4 regions of the Shewanella sp. MMG014 genome follow, and region 1 is predicted to be linked to each of the others. Evidence: predicted binding sites of a transcription regulator. Region 1 holds the regulator's gene; each other region holds the start of a gene.

Region 1 (5,293 bases):
AAAAATGTTATTATTGATGCAATAAACATCAATGAACCAGTACAATCGCTAACCACAAGTATGCTTGCATTAGATTTAAATACCATGATCATGACGTCTGATCGACAGATTAATGTCTCAGGACAAGATTTTAAAATACAAGGCTTAGGCCTTTATGCTGATTTAAATGCCGAAGAGTTAGAGCTTTTAAGTCAGGTAGAAGGAACATATGAAGCAAAGTAAAACACTGACATTTTCACTCAATAAGCTTATGAAAACAGACTTTATTAGAAAAAGTATTCTGGGTATGAGCCTAATGGGATTGAGCTTAGTGACAGTCACCGGCGCTCATGCCAAAGAAGGTGATTTACAACAAGAGCTTAAAGTCGCTGCCGTCAGCCAAAAAGCAGATATTAAAAACAACCAAGTGATTTTCTTCGGCCCAGTGAATGTGACGCAAGGCACCATTAATATTAATGCCGATCAATTACGTGCATTCAGTGAAGAATCAGGTGGCAAAAAAACCATGATTGCGACAGGTAATCCAGCCACATTCTCACAAGAACTCGATGATGGCCGTATCGGTACCGCAAGTGCAAACGAAATAAAATATGAGCTTTCGACCAGTATTTTAACCTTAAAAGGCAATGCAAAACTTGACCAGGCAGGCAGTCAGGTTACTGGTAATCTCATTAGCTATAATATTGATAAACAGCAACTGATCGCTGAAAGCACAGGTGAAGGAAAAGACAGAGTTATCACAATTTTTCAGCCAGAAAATTACCCTGACTTGAATAAAGAAAACGAAGAACTTGATAACTCAGACGAAGCGCCGTTAGAAAATAATGATTCGCTTGATAACCCAGATGCTGATACGACTGACAATGCATCTAACAATGTAACTGAGAATCAAACAGTGACTCCTGAGGCAAATGCTGTTGAAACTAACACTGATGCCCTCCTTGAATCAGTCACCCCTCAAGAATCTGATATTCAAAACTCAACCAATGCAGACATAACGACCCCTGCGGCAGAGCAAAAGCAATAATGACACAAATTACCTTAACAGCTGAGAACTTAGCAAAAAGCTATAAAAGCCGCCAAGTTGTCAAAAACGTTAGCCTAACCGTTAAAACGGGTCAGATTGTTGGTCTTTTAGGGCCAAATGGTGCAGGTAAAACCACAACCTTTTATATGGTTGTTGGCTTAGTCAAAAGCGATAAAGGTCGTATTTTGATTGATTCTGACGACTTGACTGCAGACCCAATGCATTTACGTGCTCGTAAAGGTATTGGTTACTTACCTCAAGAAGCCAGTATTTTTAGAAAACTCACTGTGCACGATAACATCATGGCAGTGCTGCAAACCCGTAAAACCTTATCGAGTGAGCAACGAATCGAAGAGTTAGAGCACTTATTAGAAGAGTTCAATATTACCCATATTCGTGACAGCCAAGGTATGGCTCTATCAGGTGGTGAACGTCGACGTGTAGAAATAGCACGCGCTTTAGCCGCCAATCCTAAGTTTATTTTATTAGATGAACCATTTGCGGGTGTTGATCCTATCTCTGTGATAGATATTAAGAAAATTATTCAACAACTAAAAAATCGTGGTCTTGGCGTATTGATTACCGACCATAATGTCCGTGAAACACTTGATGTATGTGAGCGTGCGTATATTGTCAGCCACGGAGATTTAATTGCTGAAGGTACGCCTGCTGAGATCTTAGACAATCAGCAAGTCAGGTCAGTATACTTAGGTGAGCAATTCAAGCTATAGTTAGCATTCTTTAGTGTACAAGCATGGCATTTTCGCGGCCAACCAGTCCCACTTTTTAGCGTTATACACTAGACTCAAAACGTAACGCTAATTTTTGGCAAAGTAGAACCCAAGTTCGGTTAAAGTCTAGCTAACACTTACAAAAGTGCTAGACCCATAACATTGTAGTCGCGATGATGAAATTCAATTAGGGATAAGCGGTAAATGAAAGCCTCACTCCAACTTAAAATGGGTCAACACCTGACAATGACCCCGCAGTTGCAACAAGCCATTCGCTTATTGCAACTTTCCTCTTTGGAGCTACAGCAAGAAATTCAGCAAGCACTTGACTCAAATCCTCTTCTTGAGCTTGAGGATGAGTTTGCCAAAGCAAAAGAACCAGTCAAAGACAATGCTCAGCAAACTGACACCGATTTTAGCGATAACAGCCAAGTCAGCGTAGAAAAAGACACCTCATCAGTCGATACCACAGAGTCACTTACGAAAGAGTCCATGCCTGAAGACTTACCAATGGATACCACTTGGGATGAAGTCTACACCGCCTCTCCTAACTCAGGTTCTGGCGCTGTAAGCCGTGATGACGATATGCCATTTCAAGGTGAAACGACTGAAGGTTTGTACGAACATTTAGAATGGCAAAAAAACTTAACCCCATTTTCTGAAAATGACCTCGCCATTGCGACAGCCATCATCGACGCAATTGATGATAGAGGTTACTTAACCCAATCAACAGAAGATATTCTCGATGCACTCGGTCTTGAGGATATTGAACTTGATGAGGTTGAAGCCGTATTAAAGCGTGTACAACATTTTGATCCAGTGGGTGTCGCTGCAAGAAATTTAAGCGAATGTTTGATGATTCAATTGGGACAATACCCAAGCGAAATCCCTTGCATAGAAAATGTAAAATTACTGATATCTGAACACCTAGATTTAATAGCAGGCCGTGATTTCAGATTACTAATGCGTAAAACCAAGCTTAAAGAAGATGATTTACGCGAAGCGATTCAATTTATCCAAACACTGAACCCTCGCCCAGGGTTACAAATTACTCCAATCAAAGATGAGTACGTCATCCCAGATGTCACAGTGTTTAAAAAGAATGGCCGTTGGGTCGTTGAATTAAACCCAGATAATATGCCTAAAATAGGCGTAAATCAGCAATATGCGGCCATGGCAAAAGGCTCAGCCAATCAAGCTGACAGCCAATTCATTCGCGGTCACTTACAAGAAGCCAAATGGTTTATTAAAAGTATTGAAAGCCGCAATGAAACCCTGTTAAAAGTGGCAAATTGTATTGTTCAATTCCAGCAAGGTTTCTTTGAGTTCGGCGAAGAAGCCATGAAGCCTATGGTATTAAATGATATTGCCGAAGCGGTAGAGATGCATGAATCGACCATCTCACGGGTTACAACTCAAAAATATATGCACACCCCTCGCGGCCTTTTTGAACTAAAATACTTCTTCTCTAGCCACGTAAGTACCGATGATGGCGGAGAGTGTTCTTCTACAGCAATCAGAGCCTTTATCAAAAAGCTGGTCGCCGCAGAAAACCAGAAAAAGCCACTTAGCGATAGTAAAATGGCGACGCTACTGGCAGAACAAGGGATCAATGTTGCTCGGCGTACGATCGCCAAATATCGTGAAGCAATGCTCATCCCTCCCTCAAACCAACGCAAAAGCTTATAAGCCTTTGTTATTGGAGGATGATCTATGCAAATTAACCTGACTGGACACCATATCGAAATTACTCAATCTTTACGTGAGTATGTGCAAACTAAGTTTTCAAAGCTTGAACGTCACTTCGAACAGATCAATAATGTTCACGTTGTGCTCAATGTACAAAAGTTACAACAGATTGCCGAAGCTAAATTGCACCTCAAAGGAGGTGAAGTTTTTGCCGTATCTCAAAACGCAGATATGTATGTCGCAATTGACGCCCTGATAGACAAATTAGACCGTCAGGTAATTAAACACAAAGAGAAGTTAATTAAACACTAACGATGGAACTTCGCACCATCCTGCAGCCGGCGTGCACTACCTGTGCCACTCCGGGCAGTAAGAAAAAGGTACTGGAACTTATCAGCAATTTAATGGCTGACCAGTACCCTACTCTATCTTCACAAGCTATTTTCGAAAGTTTAATAGCACGTGAAAAAATGGGTAGCACAGGTATCGGCAATGGCATTGCGATTCCACATGGGCGTTTAGACGACATTGAATCGCCGATCGCTATTTTGATCAAATGTGAAGAAGCTATCGACTTTGATGCTATTGATAAGAAGCCAGTAGACATTTTATTTGCCTTATTGGTTCCTTCTGAGCAATGTCAGCAACACTTAAGCACGTTATCAAGTATGGCTGAGAAATTAAGCGATAAACTCATCCTTAAAAGACTTCGAAAGAGTCATGACGCTACAGAACTGTATCAGGTTATTACTGCATGAAACTTGTCATCGTATCAGGACGATCGGGCTCAGGTAAGTCAGTTGCTTTAAGAGTGTTAGAGGATTTAGGTTATTACTGTGTTGATAACCTACCTCTCCCACTGATTGGCAGCCTACTAGAGCAGCTAAAAGGAAATAACGAACTTGTCGCCATCAGTGTTGATGTGCGTAATATCGAAGAGCAAGGCAAAGTATTAGAGCAGCAAATCGCTTTGTTGTCCGACGATACCACGATCATTAGTTTATTTTTAAATGCCAATGATCAAGTACTGCTTAAACGATACAGTGAAACACGTCGATTACACCCGCTGTCAAAAAATCAAATCTCATTACAAGAAGCGATTCAACTTGAAGGTCGATTGCTCGAGCCAATCGCCAAAATGGTTGATCACTACATCGACACATCTCAGCTGAATATTTACGATTTGAGCGATCAAGTCCGACAAATTCTTATGGGCAGTGTTGATAAAGAATTAGTCATTCACTTTGAATCATTTGGATTCAAGCACGGTATGCCTACTGAAGCCGACTTTATGTTTGATGTCCGCTTTTTGCCAAACCCACATTGGGAGCCTGAGTTAAGACCATTAACGGGTCTTGATCAACCAGTACAAGAATTCTTAGGCAGACAACCCCTAGTCAATAAGTTCATCTGGCAGATTGAGAATTTATTTGATACTTGGATGCCGCATCTTGAGCGCAATAATCGCAGTTACCTTACCATCGCGATTGGCTGCACAGGTGGACAGCATCGCTCGGTTTATATTGCAGATCAACTCACACAGCGCTTCAGTAACAGTAAACACCAAGTTAGCGCTCGCCACCGAGAGCTCAACCTGTGACGATGAATATCTCCAGAGAAATCACCATCAGTAATAAACTTGGGCTTCATGCTCGAGCGGCAACAAAATTAGCTATATTGGCTACAGAATTTAAAGCCTGCATTACCTTGATTCAAGGTGACAAACAAGCCAGCGCTGCGAGTGTGTTAGGGTTGTTAATGCTAGAAAGTGGTATAGGGAAAGTGATTACTGTTGAGGCTGAAGGCCCTGATGCGCAGCAAGCACTAGATGCGGTTTGCCAACTGA
Region 2 (5,293 bases), on a different contig from region 1:
CAGTGTATTTGGTTTTTTCACCAGTGCCGGGCAAACCAACCACAAGGCCATAACCAATCAGTTGGTTACTACGTACACCTTGAACGTTGGCAATATCTTTAATTCGCTGTGCTTGAACTGGCGCAGAAAATACCGTTAATGCAACTGAGGCGGTAAGGGCAATGGAGATAAATAAAGATGAAATTTTCATGGCATACTCCTTAGAAAGGCCACCATTCGCTCATAAAGAATGAGCTTAACCACCCTACTTTTTGAACATCTGCAAATGTACCCGTTCCGCTATATTGAATGCGGGCATTGGCTACTCGAGTTGACTGAACTGTATTCTCAGGAGTGATATCTTGACTTCTTACCATGCCTGTAACACGAATAAATTCATCGCCATTGTTAATCGAAATCCATTTTTCACCACGGATAACCAAGTTGCCATTACTGAGCACTTGCATCACGTTAGCTGAGATACTGCCATCAAGGCTGTTAGATTGGTCAGCATCAGCTTCACGCTTGGTGTCCATCGCATCAGAATAACGTAAATCAAGTGGTACACCTTTAATGGTCACATTGCCGCCACCAGCATAGATAGGGTCAACACTCAAATTAGAGTCTTTTTTGATTTCGTTATTGGCGCTTTTTTTAGCTTGAGTCGATTCATTTAACAACACTGTGATAATGTCACCGACTTTATGTGCTCGTATATCTGAATATAAGCTCGACGATTGATGATCCATGTAAATCGACCCCGTCGACACCATTTTAGTTGGTGGTGCTTCTGGATACACTGGCGCATAAAATGGATCATCAGGTATAGGTTTTTGTTGCGTTGAACTACAACCGGCAATGAAAATAACGGATGCTAACGCTAGGTATTTATTCATAATCCAGTTCCTTTCAATAACAGTTATAGGTTCTGAGTCACGTAAGACATCATCTGATCAACAGCTGATATCACTTTAGAGTTCATTTCGTAAATACGCTGACTTTGAATCAGGTTTACTAGCTCTTCAGTCACATTAACATTTGATGTTTCTAATGCCCCTTGGCGAATAGCGCCTAAGCCATCTAAAGAAGCTGTGCCCTGAATAGGCGTTCCACTTGCGCCAGTTTCGGTATACAAGTTTTGCCCTAATGGATCTAACCCTGATGGATTAATGAAATCGCTCATGGCTAACTGTCCAACAACTGTGCTTTCTGTCGCGCCAGATAATTTTACGGATACTTCACCTTCGGCAGAGACTGTAATTGAAGTTGCGTCATCAGGTATGGTGATTGACGGTTGCACGACATAACCAGAACCTGGAGTCACAATCTGGCCATTTTCATCTAAGCTAAATTGACCATTTCGGGTATAAGCAGCGGTGCCATCAGGCATCTCGACTTCAAAAAATCCAGGGCCTTCAATCATTAAATCTAAAGAGTTATCAGTGGTTAACATGTTACCTTGGGTGAACATTTTTTGAGTTGCCACGACCTTAGTACCGGCACCAATGTTCAAACCATTCGGCAGCTTAGTATTATCAGCACTTATACCACCAGCTTGATTGACTGTTTGATATAGCAAGTCTTCGAATACTGCACGGCTTTTTTTGTAGCCTACGGTGCTCGCATTCGCCACGTTATTAGAAATAACTGCAATATCGGTTTGTTGGGCATCTAAGCCTGTTTTACTGATCCATAAAGCGGGATGCATAATTATTACTCCTAACTCACTCTCATTAAGGATGATGAAGCACGGTCTAGCTCTTCGGCATTTTTCATCATCTTCACTTGCATTTCGTATTGACGCTGGATATCAATTAACGCCACCATTTCTGAAACAGCGTTAACATTACTGCCTTCAACAGCCCCTGTTTCGATATTCACATTAGGATCGTTCGGCGCATTTAAGCCCGAAGTCAGCCTAAATAACCCATCTTCACCACGCATCATTTCTTCATTTGATGGATTAACTAATTTAATTCGGGCCACTTCTTCAACCACATCCGCAGTTGCGCCCTGAGGTCTTACAGAAATAATGCCATCAGGCGAGATTTGAACTTTGTCGATTGGTAGTGGCAAAACTATCGGTCCAGCCTCTCCCATAACAGGGTTGCCTCGACCATTAGTTAATAAGCCTGTACTGTCAAAACTTAGACTACCGGAGCGGGTATACGCTTCGCCGCCATCAGCACCTTGCACTGCAATCCAACCTTTATCTTTAATCGCAATGTCTAAATCACGACCCGTAGTTTTAATTGGGCCTGAACTAAAATTTTGCCCAGGGCTTTCAGTCATAGAAAAGACACGTGTCGGTAAGCCTTCCCCAAATGCTTGCATAGAGCGAGCTTGAGCCAAATCAGCTTTAAAACCATCGGTATTCGCATTGGCTAAATTATTGGCACGAACAGCCAAAGCATTCATATTTTGCTTTGCCCCACTCATGGCAACATACAGTAATTTGTCCATCTGCCGCTCCGTCAAACTTTTTACATAACTAAAGATATAACTAGAACTAGCAATGAGTGTGCCAATATATAAATTGTGAATAGAGAATGGCTAACTAAATGAAATGTATTTGAAAAGCAGGAAGTGAAAAGAAAAACAACAAGAGGCAAAAAACGAAAAGGCAAAGAGTTGCCGTTGCGGCAACTCTTTGTCAAAACAAGTCAAACTTATCGAATTTGAAGAATCGACTGATTTAACGTGTTATTCACTTCAAGTGTACGAGAGTTCGCTTGGAAGTTACGTTGTGCAGAAATCAAATCCACTAACTCAGTGGTCAAATCAACGTTAGATTGTTCAAGCGCCGATGAACGAATACTACCAAAGGTACCACTATTTGCTTCACCTGCTAGCGCTGGACCAGAATCTAAGCTGGCTTTCCAAGAAGTATTACCCACTTGGGTTAAACCTTGCTCGTTAGCAAAACGAACCAAAGCAACTCGAGCTAACGGTTCAGTCGAGCCGTTACTGTAACTTGCTGTCACCAAGCCATCTTCGCCAATACCTACGTTAGTCAAACGACCGACGGTGGTACCATCTTGAGTTAACTCAGTCACTTCAAATGGAGATGCATATTGAGTTGGGTTATTAAATCCAACGGTGACTTTTTGACTGCCATCTGCGCCAGGGCCTAATACGTTAGCACCATTAACACCCAGCTCAACAGTTTCAACCACCGCAGGATCTGAGCCAGTATATGCGCCCGCATCATTGAACTTTAATACCGAGCCTTTCCAACCTGATGCATTTTCAGCAAACCTTGTCGTATCAGCAACACCGTCACCAGTCGTATCAGCGCCGTATGAACCACCATTTGCTTGGTCAATATCAACTTGTTTGCCATCTACAGCATAGAATGCAACCCAATTACTTTCACCGGTATAAGCCCCTTCTGTCGGCTTAACAAAATAGGTGGTCATAATGTGCGATTCACCAAGTGAGTCATAAATCGTCACTGAAGTTGATTTATTAAACGTGTCAGGATCGTTGGGATCAAAGTTAGCAGGATCTAATGGCGTTTCACCCACATCAAGGTTCATCTGTAGGCCAATATTCTCAGTTTTTACTGGGCTACCTGCCGTATCAGGGATCTTAATTGGTTGAGTCGTCGTTAAACTAACCGAGGTAGAGTTACCGTCAGCATCGACTGGGAACCCTTGTAAATAGTTACCAGCTGAATCAGTCATGTAACTTTCTGAGTTAACTTTAAATGCGCCAGCACGAGTGAATGCGTGATCTTGAACTCCCACACCTGATGATGTCACAAAGAAACCACCGCCACTTATCGCCATATCTAAAGAGTTACTAGTAAACTGTAAACTGCCTTGCTGAAATTGCTGTGCAACCTGTGTCGTTGTCGCACCGCCACCGACAGCAGTTTTGCTGTTTGAGAAAATTGAATTAGCATATACGTCAGCAAACTCGGCACGAGATTCTTTAAAGCCTACGGTGTTAACGTTAGCAATGTTATTCGCAGTGGTATTGAGATCTTTTTGAGCTGCAGAAATACCACTCAAAGCAATGTTAAACGACATAATTCACCCCTTTCCTACTCATTCTGTTTGTTTTACTGACTGCCACAGCTGCCAGCTTTAAATTTGATAAGCTAATTAACTTTCAGTGACAGCTAAGACATCTGACAGCTGAATACCACCAATACCACGTAGGTTTAATATTGCCCCTGTTGTGGTGTTACCCAGTGACACGCTCGTCACATGCGCATAGGTCGATACTGCTAAATCTTCTGATTTTCCATCAATTTTGCCGTTCGCTTTTATCGCGTAATTGCCTTCAGGAGCTGGGTCGCCATTTTTATCTAGCCCATCCCATGACACATCAATGTTACCGCCAGCAGAGCCGTCAACTTCAAAGGTTTTAATAACTTGGCCACTTTCATCTTCAATACTGACTGTTATCGTATCGATAGAAGTTGGTGTACTTATCACGCCATTGACTTCTGGACTATCTGACGATATGTGCCCCGTATCAGACGGAATTAACACTTTACGGCCTACTAAACTTGAAGCCTGCAGCGCCTGACTCGAACTCGTTAAGTTATTTAAGTTGAGAATTTCTTCATTCAACTTGGCAATACCGTCAACGGTTGAGAATGATGCCATTTGCGAAATCATTTGATCGTTTTCAACAGGCTTAAATGGATCTTGCATTGATAACTGTTGACTCAATAAAGCAAAGAAATCTGATTGAGTCAGTTCCTGGCTATTAGGTTCAGGTGTTTCTGGCTCTCCTTGTAAGGCCACACTGTCTAAAAATGCATTCCCCGTACTGGCTGTTTCTTGTGTATTGGATGCAATACCAGTACTACTAGCAGATTGAGTCTGTGGTAAAGACTGACTGCTGTAAGGATTAATGAGGCTCATCTTTTACCCCCCACAAAATTCATATTACTTACCCATACGAAGTGTTTGTTGCAGCATAGATTTTGCCGCATCAGCCACTTGGACATTCATTTGATAAGAACGAGATGCTGAAATCATATCCGCCATCTCTTCCATCACATTGACATTCGGTTTGTAAATAAAGCCGTCACCATCAGCCATAGGATGATCAGGAGAAAACTCCTTTAATAACGGTTTATCACTTTCAACAATGCCCTTAACATTGACACTGTGAGAACTATTTTGCTCATGGCTTGCTTTGGCCATTTCAGCTTCAAAAATCGGATGACGAGCCTTATAAGTTTGATCAACACTACTGGAAACTGAATCAGCATTGGCAATGTTACTGGCGGTAGTATTAAGTCGCACTGATTGTGCTGACATACCAGAACCCGACACATTAAAAATATTAAATA
Region 3 (5,293 bases), on a different contig from region 1:
GGCATCTAATTCAAATAATTCGCCTGCTTTGACGGTTGTCCAATCTGTGGCATGAGGTAATAACACCTCAAATTTACCAGAAGTGATGTTCATGATTTCAGCTTGGCTGGTATCAAAGTTATATTCACCAGGTAGCACAACCCCAAGGGTTTGATGACTACCATCAGTAAAATGAATTGTGCGGCTGATGACTTTACCATCAAAGTAAATATTGGCTTGATTAGCCACGTTAACATTCTGAATCACAGACATTTTGCGATATTCCAACCTAAGAGATAATAAGTAGAGGTGAATATATATTCGTTTAAAGTGAATATAAAGACTGTTAGGTTATAGGTTAGATGAAATCAGTTTTTTATTTGCTGTACTGGTACTTATTAGAATAACAGGCAATAAAAAACCCGCCTGAGCGGGTTTTCATATTCAAATTACGTTAGCTAAATTTAGCTACCAGAGCGGCTAGCACGCTTACGGTCATTTTCTGTTAAATGACGCTTACGAACACGAATATTTTCTGGTGTTACTTCAACTAACTCATCATCATCGATGAACTCAAGTGCTTGCTCAAGTGTCATTTGGATGTGCGGAGTTAACACTTGTGCTTCATCTGTACCTGATGCACGCATGTTGGTTAGCTGCTTACCTTTCAGACAGTTAACAGTTAAGTCGTTAGAACGTGAATGAATACCAATTACTTGACCTTCGTAAACTTCTGCAGCGTGACCGATTAATAGACGACCACGGTCTTGTAAACCGAATAATGCGAATGTTAGGGCTTTACCTGTTGCATTAGAAATCAATACACCGTTAGCACGTTGACCGATATCACCGCCTTTCACTGGACCGTAATGGTCGAATGAATGGTAGATAAGACCTGTACCAGAAGTTGCAGTCATGAACTCAGTTTGGAAACCGATTAAGCCACGGCTAGGAATGATGAAGTCGATACGTACACGACCTTTACCATCTAGTTGTAGATCTTTCATGTCACCTTTACGCATACCTAATTTTTCAATTACGGTGCCTTGGTGCTCTTCTTCAACGTCAACAGTTAATGTTTCGAATGGCTCGCACATCTCACCGTCGATTTCTTTGGTGATAACTTCTGGACGAGATACTGCTAATTCGTAACCTTCACGACGCATGTTTTCAATTAAGATCGAAAGGTGAAGCTCACCACGACCAGAAACACGGAAACGATCTGGAGAATCAGTTTCTTCAACACGTAGTGCAACGTTGTGGACGAGTTCTTGTTCTAGACGCTCAAGGATATTACGTGAAGTAACGTACTTACCTTCTTTACCTGCGAACGGAGAAGTGTTCACTTGGAAAGTCATTGTTAACGTTGGCTCATCAACTGATAATGCAGGTAATGCTTCAACTTGGTTAACACCACAAACAGTGTCAGAAATCTGTAAGTTACCTAAACCGGTAATCGCAACGATATCGCCGGCGTTGGCTTCAGCAACTTCGTGACGGTCTAGACCCATGTAACCTAATACTTGGCCCATTTTACCGTTACGAGTTTTACCTTCAGCATCAACGATTGTGACTTGCTGGTTAGTTTTAACACTACCACGCTTAATACGACCAACACCGATAACACCTACGTATGAGTTGTAATCAAGTTGAGAGATTTGCATTTGGAACTCACCTTCAGCATCCGCATCAGGAGAAGAAACCTTCTCAACAATCGCTTGGAAAAGCGGTGTCATGTCTTCGCTTGTTTCTTCAGGATCAAGCGTCGCGAAACCGTTTAATGCAGAAGCATAAACGATAGGGAAATCTAACTGTTCGTCAGTTGCACCTAAGTTGTCGAATAAGTCGAATACTTGGTCGATAACCCAATCAGGACGTGCACCTGGGCGGTCAATCTTGTTGATAACAACGATTGGCTTAAGGCCTTGTGCGAATGCCTTTTTAGTAACAAAGCGAGTTTGAGGCATTGGGCCGTCAACTGCGTCTACTAATAATAAAACTGAATCTACCATAGATAGAACACGTTCTACTTCACCACCGAAATCGGCGTGACCAGGAGTGTCTACGATGTTAATACGGTAGTCGTTCCATTTGATGGCAGTGTTTTTTGCCAGAATGGTGATACCACGTTCTTTTTCAAGATCGTTAGAATCCATTACACGTTCTGCGGCTTCGCCTCGACTTTCAAGGGTGCCTGACTGAGCCAATAGCTTGTCTACCAAGGTCGTTTTGCCATGGTCAACGTGAGCAATAATGGCGATGTTACGTAAATTCTCTAACACGGATAAAACCTCTATACCATCAAATAAAAAATAGGAGTTTATAGGGCTGATAAGTATAGCCACTATAAAAAAGCGTGCCATTCTACTCCACCGAGCGCCGAGTAGATAGGATTATTTTTGAACAGGTCGTTTTTAATAAAAAATTAAACACTAAAGATAGAAGATAAAAACGAAAAAGGATCATACTGCCGCAATAAAATGACGCTTTAATGAACTAGATCAATTCATGCGCTAAAAACCCTGCACCGAAATGGACTTTTGCACCAATTGTGATCATAGTGGTGCACCGTATTTGTGCAATATGGCTTTTTCTATGGTTAGTGATTTTTTTATTAAGCTTTAAATCAATCACTTACCTTTCTGGCATGGAAATAGCTTTTAATTGAACAAATTCGCAAAGCAGATAGTTTGTCTGACGAATAACAAGATTATATTAAGGGACAACCCTTTACCCTACCGGAGGCTTAAGAATGTCAGTTGAATCAATATTAAAACAAATTGAAGAACTAGAAGTTAAGTTCGTAGATTTACGTTTTACAGACACTAAAGGTAAAGAGCAGCACGTCTCTATTCCTTCTCATCAAGTAAACGAAGATTTCTTTGAAGATGGCAAAATGTTCGATGGTTCATCTATCAACGGTTGGAAAGGTATTAACGAATCTGACATGGTATTGATGCCAGATCCTTCTTCTTTCTTACTTGATCCGTTTACTGAAGAAGTGACTGGTCTTATTCGTTGTGACATTTTAGAACCTTCTACTATGACAGGTTATGAGCGTGACCCACGTTCAATCGCTAAGAAAGCAGAAGAGTACTTAAAATCTACCGGTATTGCTGACACAGTTTTAATTGGTCCAGAGCCAGAGTTCTTCTTATTTGACGACGTTAAGTTTGGTACTGACATGTCAGGTACTTTCGTAAAAGTTGACGCGAAAGAAGCGGCATGGAACTCAGGTACTAGCTACGAAGATGGTAACACGGGTCACCGTCCATTCGTTAAAGGTGGTTACTTCCCAGTTGCACCAGTTGATTCATCACAAGACATTCGTAGTGCAATGTGTCTAATTCTTGAAGAATTAGGTCAAGTAGTTGAAGCGCATCACCACGAAGTTGCTACAGCGGGTCAAAACGAAATTGCGACACGTTTCAACACGCTTTCAAACAAAGCTGATGAAATCCAAATTATGAAGTATGTTGTTCATAACACTGCTCATGCATACGGTAAAACTGCGACATTCATGCCTAAGCCAATTGTTGGTGATAACGGTAGTGGTATGCACGTTCACCAATCTTTAGCTAAAGATGGCGTTAACTTATTCTCTGGCGATAAATATGCAGGTTTAAGTGAAACTGCACTTTACTACATTGGTGGTATCATCAAGCACGCTCGTGCATTGAATGCATTCACTAACCCAAGTACTAACTCATACAAGCGTCTTGTTCCACATTTCGAAGCGCCTGTAATGCTTGCATATTCTGCTCGTAACCGTAGTGCTTCAATCCGTATCCCAGTGGTACCAAGCCCGAAAGCTCGTCGTATTGAAACACGTTTCCCAGATCCAACCGCTAACCCATACTTAGCATTCTCTGCATTGCTAATGGCTGGTCTTGACGGTATCCAAAACAAGATTCACCCAGGTGAAGCAATGGATAAAGATCTATATGACCTACCTGCTGAAGAAGCGGCTGAGATCCCACAAGTTGCAACGTCTCTAGAGAATGCTCTTGAAAACTTAGCAGCTGACCACGAATTCTTAACTAAAGGTGATGTATTCAGTAAAGACTTTATCGAGTCTTACATTGCACTTAAGTCTGAAGAATGTGAGCAAGTATCTCGTACTACTCACCCAATGGAATTCCAACTTTACTACAGCTTATAAGCCTTAGCTTAACGCTCATGTAAATTGGCCATCGGCTAAATTCGAAGCCCTTGATGATAATCATCAAGGGCTTTTTTGTTACAGCTTTATTATTTCAATCTCTAACGTAAAAAAAAGATAAAGATTGTTTAAAATTTCTTCAATTATGCTAGCGTTAAAGGTATAGAAGCATCGCCAAGGAATTGTTATGAAAGAAAAACTACCAAGAGTGTTTATCAAATTAATGTGTATTTTAGTGTGTTGTCTTTCATCCTTTTCTGCAATGGCTCTCGAATGGCCTCAAGAAGTCGAAACTAAGCTAGGTACGTTAGTGGTATATCAGCCACAACCAGAGTCTCTTAATGGCAATGTATTGCAAAGTCGTGCTGCTATGTCGTTTGAAGTGAAAGATCAAGCAGACCCAGTATTTGGCGCTTTTTGGTTTAGTGCCAGAATCGATACTAATGACGATGTCACCACTGTGCGTAATATTCAGGTGACTGAAGTCCGCTGGCCGTCATCAACTGAAGAAGATCAGCAAACCTTTACCGATACGGTATCTGAAGCATTAGCGAGCACCAGCTTTGAAATCTCAATGGCACGCCTTTCTGCCAGTTTAGAAACTGCAGACCAAGTTAAACGCAGTTTAGATAATATTAAAAATGACGCGCCAGAAATTATTTTCAGCTCAAGGCTGAGTGTGTTGCTGTCTTATGATGGCGAACCTCAATTCCGTGATATCGACAATAGTGATTACGAGCGAATACTGAATACGCCATTCGCAGTGGCTAGAGATAAAAAGTCTAAAAAACTGTACTTGAGCAGTGGGACTTATTGGTACGTTGCGGACGATCTAATGGGGCCTTGGCAAGTCACTCTTTATCCACCTGAAGACTTGGTCAGTATGGTTAATACCGAAGATGACGAGCCAGCTAAAAGTACGGCTAATGCGCCGCACATTATTACTTCTGATGAACCAACTGAGTTAGTTTCGACAGATGGTGCCCCTAAATGGCTGAGTCTGATTGATGGTAAGTTATTGTACGTTAGTAATACCGAAACACCGTGGATTAGAGAAACCAGTTCAGGCGACATGTATGTTTTGCTTTCTGGACGCTGGTTTAAGTCGAAAAAACAAGCTGGTCCTTGGGCCTTTGTGAGAGGTGATAAGTT
Region 4 (5,293 bases), on a different contig from region 1:
TTTAGTAGAAGGCGTTGAAAAAAGCCCATCTTGATATAATCGACGCTCAGTTTGTCCAAGCATTGCGGCACTTGTTACTGGCCATTGAGTTGGCGCTAATCCGTCGTACTCAGCATCAGTTAATTCACTCATGCCAGAGATATCAAATTGCTTTTCAGGAAATTGTGCTTTTACTGCTTTTGAAAGCTGAGCAAACTCTTTAAACACAGCCGCACTGTTTGAGAATGTAAATGCTGCGCTATACCCCATTCGTTTTGCGACTTCAGCGAGTGCCCACCAATCAGGTTTTGCATTGCCTTTAACGGGTATAAAGCCACGTTGACGACTGATAACACGTTCGCTGTTAGTGACAGTGCCACACTTTTCTGACCAACCTAAAGCAGGTAATAATATGTCGGCCTGTTTTGCTGTTGCGGCATCTTGGGTGATATCTGATACCACCACAAATGGGCAAGCATCAAGTGCCTGCTGTACTTTGGCAGTGTTCGGTAATGAAACTAACGGGTTTGTTCCCATGATCCATACGGCTTTAATTTTGCCATCAGCCATCGCATCAAATAATTCAACTGCAGTTAACCCTTTATCTTTAGCAATGGATTCGGTTTGCCATACATCTGCTAATAACTGTCGTTCAGGAGCAGAGAATCCCATATGGCAAGCAAGCTGTGTGGCAAGTCCACCGACTTCTCGCCCGCCCATCGCATTAGGCTGACCAGTTAAAGAAAAGAAACCACAGCCAACTTTACCAATATGACCAAGCGCGAGATGGCAATTGATGATTGCATTCGTCGAATCGGTACCTGAAGTAGACTGATTCACTCCCTGACAACTGGCAGTAATGACTTTCTCATGGGCAATAAATAACTGATAAAATTGGGTTAATTCGCTTACCGTTAAGCCTAAAGACGATGCAAGCTGGTCAGTTTTAACAAGATCAGTTTGTGAAGATAGGGTGTGAAGTACATCATCAAAACCTTCTGTGTGCTCATCAATGTACGTCTTATCTTGAGCCTCATTTTCAGAAATAAATTGCAATAAACCATTAAACAACAGACTGTCAGTGCCAGGCGTAATTTGTAAATGAAAATCTGCTTGAGCCGAAGTGGCCGTTTTAGCTGGGTCAACCACAATGATTTTTGTACCAGATTGCTCGCGCGCTTTAATCATTCGTTGAAATAAAACAGGGTGAGTCCAAGCGCTATTCGCCCCAACTAACACAATAACATCCGCTTGCTCAAAATCGTCATAACAGCCCGGCACAACATCTTCACCAAAGGCACGCATATGCCCACTCACTGCAGATGACATACATAAACGTGAATTGGTATCTACATTGGCTGTACCAATAAAGCCTTTAGCAAGCTTGTTTGCAACGTAATAGTCTTCAGTTAGCAACTGACCTGATAAATAAAAAGCCACAGAGTCTGGCCCGAACTCAGCAATTGTCTTTGTAAAAGTGTCTGCAATTGTTGTTAACGCCACATCCCAGTCAATTGGCTTACCTGACTTACGTTTGGGATAACGCAGTGTATTAGGCTGAACCAAGCTTTCTAGTAACCGTTCGCCTTTAGCACATAACTGTCCTTTATTAGCTGGATGTTGCAGATCACCCTCAAGGTTATACATGGGTGCACTTGCTTTTGAGTTTTTCTGCTCATCGTTAACATGCGGCGTTACCTCTGCAAGAGGCGAAACACTAACACCACAGCCTATTCCACAATAAGCACAACTTGTTTGGATACTAGACCGGATATGAGACATGCAACTTCCTTTTACTGACAAAATTCTATGTCAATAACATCGCAAAAGTTGTGCCAATAGCCAAAGTGATGATTTTAAAGATGTTTTAAATTTGAGGGTAAGGTTTCAATCAAAAACTGTTCTAGATAAGTGCATTATTTTGCACCAATTAAGCGCAAACCATTGAAAACACAGCAATTTAAATACCTCTTTAGGGGTAGTTTAATTATAAGTCACTGAACATGCAGTGGGTTTTTGATATACAAATATCAGTCAATTTAAGGCGCTTGAATCAAAGCAAAAAAAAGCACCGTCATTAACGGTGCTTTATTCATCAGTTGTTACACAGTTCAACTAGCTCAATTACTGAGCAGAACGACCATCATCATGACAACTATCACAAGTTGGTACGTCACCCACATTCATATCATGTGGCGCGTGACAATCGGCACACATTAACATGCCGTCATGCGGTGCATGATTATCATCCATTTCAGCTAATGTGCCATGACAGCTTTGACACTGTTCAAACTCATACTCACCATCAGCAGATGGTTCACCATCAGCGTGACAGCTTTCACAGCCACCCATTTCGGCATGGAAATCAGCTAAGTTTTCATCTGACGCAAACGCGTTTGTTGACAATGTCAGTACAGCTAAAGCTGCTGCAAACAAAGCCACAAGAATTTTATTGCTCACTATAATACCCTCCATTTGTGATAATAAAGAAAACGATCATCAATTAGCTTTCTTAGTTATCGGTTATCAGCACGACATTTTGACTCAATATTTTGGCTCAATACTTTGACTCTACAATAAACTTAGCTAACACTGCTTAATTTAGCAACAGTAAATACAACTACCCAAGCCTAACATTGAACCTTCTCCCTTAACATGCGTCACGCGATGTAACCACAAGATTAAAGTGGTCATCATTCTACTCGCACAATTTCAAAAAGAAAGTATTAAAAAAGGAGCCCTTGGGCTCCTTTTCGCAATCTTATTAATGTATTAGCTGTTTTTAAGTGCGCTAATGCGTTTGTCTAACGGCGGGTGACTCATTAAGAATTCAGCCATTGAACGCTTACCATTAATACCTAATGCAGCCATTTGTGCTGGCATTGCACCTGTTTCTGGCCCTGTTTTTAAACGCTCTAATGCAGCAATCATTTTATGCTTACCTGCAAGTTTAGCTGCGCCTTCATCGGCTTTAAATTCACGAATACGTGAGAAGTAAGCCACAATCATTGACGCTAAAATACCGAATAGCATGTCCATGACAAAAACTACGGCCATGTACGCAAACATACCTAAACCTTCACCATCTTCGCTGTTATTAGCAACGACGTTGTTAACAATGCCAGCAACAACACGAGCGGCAAAAATAACGAAGGTATTAACAACACCTTGAATTAAGGTCAATGTCACCATGTCGCCATTGGCAACGTGGCTAACTTCGTGCGCTAATACGCCTTCAATTTCGTCTTGAGTCATACCATAAAGTAGACCAGAACTCACCGCGACCAATGCATTGTCTTTACTTGGACCTGTGGCAAAAGCATTCATTTCTGGTGATTGGTAAATCGCCACTTCTGGCATTTTGATACCCGCTTGCTCAGCTTGACGGGCAACGGTTTCAACTAACCAACGTTCAGTGTTATCACGTGGTGTTGTAATGACTTCACACCCCATGGTCTTTTTAGCCATCCACTTAGAAATCGCTAAACTGATGAATGCACCACCAAAACCGAACATGGCAGCAAAAATTAATAACCCGCTCATGCTTGAGGTACTCACCCCAAGTAACGACATCACAATCGAAGCAACTAGCAAAATTGCTAAGTTGGTGCCAATCAATAACATAATACGTAACATTACAACTCCTATCTGGCACTAACGCCGCTTAAAACTTTCTAATAACGTACAACCATGTCTTCATGCATGATTGTTTAAATCTTTTGCCAATTCTACTTTTTACATTGAGTGTATGGCGATAGCTCAATGCATAATGACATAATATGTCCTGTTAGGTTATTTTCAAGGTGTCATCGAAAAAAATGACATAAAATGACAAGTTCTTGAAAATATCACATCAAGCCTAATCTCAGCTGAATGGTCTTCGTTAAATTATGACTTAATCGCTATCAGAGATAAGAAGAGCGCAAAGTCTAGGTAGATAAGATTAATCCAAGCTTAAATTTATCCTCCATTAATCATTTTCCATCCACTTAGGTTATGGTTTGTAATTAATCTTTGTTAATATCCAATAAATATAAGAATAACTAGCGATTAATTAAACAGTTAAGGAAATCGAAATGGCCGTAAATGCATTAATGCTCAGCAGTTCACGTGAAGGCAATACTCCCTATTTAGCCCATGCCATTGAGTTCATCAAACCGCTTACGACTCACGCAAAAAAATGGGTGTTTATTCCCTACGCAGGCGTGAGTGTCGATTATGATAAATATCTTGCAATGGTCACCGAAGGTTTAGCCCCACTGAATATTGAAGTCAGTAGCATTCATCAATACAGTGACCCAAAACAAGCGATAAAAGATGCAGATGGAATTTTAGTTGGCGGCGGTAATACTTTCCAATTATTAAACGAGTTATACCGTTACGATTTGGTGCATTTATTAAATGAGCAAGTGAGCAATGGTAAGCCATATATCGGCTGGAGTGCTGGCTCAAATATTACAGGGCTGAGTATTCGCACCACAAATGATATGCCAATTGTAGAGCCTGCTTCATTTACTGGCTTAAAACTGTTGCCATTTCAACTAAACCCGCACTACACCAACTATCAAGCACCTGGTCATAACGGTGAAACTCGAGCGCAGCGATTACTTGAATTTACGATTGTCGATCCTATTACGCCAGTTATTGGTATTCAGGAAGGTACAGCCCTTTGGCGTCAAGGTGATACTCTCTCACTTGTCGGTGAAAAAGACGCATATTTATTCCATGGTAAAGAACAAGAGGTCGTCATTCCTGTTGGCAGTGATTTAAGCCATTACTTGGATTAATCTCTCATTAATACTGGGTAGGTTCTGCATAAAACCTTAGCGATTGAATCATACCTAACCAAAAAAGCCTTAAATTCATATTGAATCTAAGGCTTTTTAACGCTTTTAACGCTTTTAACGCTTTTAACGCTTTTAACGCTTTTAACGCTTTTAACCGCTAAGTTAACTCAGCGATTTAGAAAGTATAATTAACTTTAAGACTGAAATAACGGCCCGGTTGCGTGTAATTATCTTCTGTCACACCTAAATTAGACATTAAAAATTTAGATTGACCAGCCACATCAGCGTAATCAATGTACTCAGTGTCAAATACGTTAAATACCCCGCCACGTAATGTCCAATTATCACTTAGCATGACATTAGCCGTGATATCAAATACTGCGTAACCAGCTGTATTGTAAACTTCGTTAAAGCCCATATCTGGCATGCCCGGAATTGGAGGGAAGATATCTAAGTCAGTTGTTCTGTCCATGTTATCAGCAAAACGAACCGTCAACCCAAAATCCACTTCCTTATTAGCAAGGTAA

What was found. Region 1 encodes sigma-54, which starts transcription at its own class of promoters, with help from an activator protein. Its sites were predicted from a motif close to GTTGGCACGNNNNTNGNNT; they were not measured.
Region 2: a site for sigma-54 is predicted at 2,490-2,508, ahead of flgF (flagellar basal-body rod protein FlgF). Genes of this name have one in related genera too.
Region 3: a site for sigma-54 is predicted at 2,621-2,639, ahead of glnA (glutamate--ammonia ligase). Genes of this name have one in related genera too.
Region 4: a site for sigma-54 is predicted at 1,801-1,819, ahead of J8L86_RS13580 (nitrate reductase). Genes of this name have one in related genera too.

What each region holds. Positions count from the first base shown of each region.
Region 1 is NZ_JAGJDZ010000003.1:199,001-204,293, reverse strand. Features, by position in the region: gene lptC (LPS export ABC transporter periplasmic protein LptC) at 1-222, shown strand, start outside; partial or broken gene lptA (lipopolysaccharide transport periplasmic protein LptA) at 287-769, shown strand; gene lptB (LPS export ABC transporter ATP-binding protein) at 1,027-1,758, shown strand; gene J8L86_RS06135 (RNA polymerase factor sigma-54) at 1,963-3,447, shown strand; gene hpf (ribosome hibernation promoting factor) at 3,472-3,759, shown strand; gene ptsN (PTS IIA-like nitrogen regulatory protein PtsN) at 3,762-4,205, shown strand; gene rapZ (RNase adapter RapZ) at 4,202-5,047, shown strand; gene J8L86_RS06115 (HPr family phosphocarrier protein) at 5,050-5,293, shown strand, end outside.
Region 2 is NZ_JAGJDZ010000009.1:61,444-66,736, reverse strand. Features, by position in the region: gene J8L86_RS14875 (flagellar basal body P-ring protein FlgI) at 1-190, opposite strand, end outside; gene flgH (flagellar basal body L-ring protein FlgH) at 201-875, opposite strand; gene flgG (flagellar basal-body rod protein FlgG) at 899-1,687, opposite strand; gene flgF (flagellar basal-body rod protein FlgF) at 1,699-2,442, opposite strand; gene flgE (flagellar hook protein FlgE) at 2,649-4,013, opposite strand; gene flgD (flagellar hook assembly protein FlgD) at 4,089-4,859, opposite strand; gene flgC (flagellar basal body rod protein FlgC) at 4,884-5,293, opposite strand, start outside.
Region 3 is NZ_JAGJDZ010000005.1:148,260-153,552, reverse strand. Features, by position in the region: gene J8L86_RS09955 (pyrimidine/purine nucleoside phosphorylase) at 1-252, opposite strand, end outside; gene typA (translational GTPase TypA) at 444-2,261, opposite strand; gene glnA (glutamate--ammonia ligase) at 2,732-4,141, shown strand; gene J8L86_RS09940 (carbohydrate-binding family V/XII) at 4,329-5,293, shown strand, end outside.
Region 4 is NZ_JAGJDZ010000008.1:29,643-34,935, reverse strand. Features, by position in the region: gene J8L86_RS13580 (nitrate reductase) at 1-1,761, opposite strand, end outside; gene J8L86_RS13575 (cytochrome c3 family protein) at 2,104-2,439, opposite strand; gene htpX (protease HtpX) at 2,752-3,615, opposite strand; gene pepE (dipeptidase PepE) at 4,056-4,766, shown strand; gene J8L86_RS13560 (TonB-dependent hemoglobin/transferrin/lactoferrin family receptor) at 4,942-5,293, opposite strand, start outside.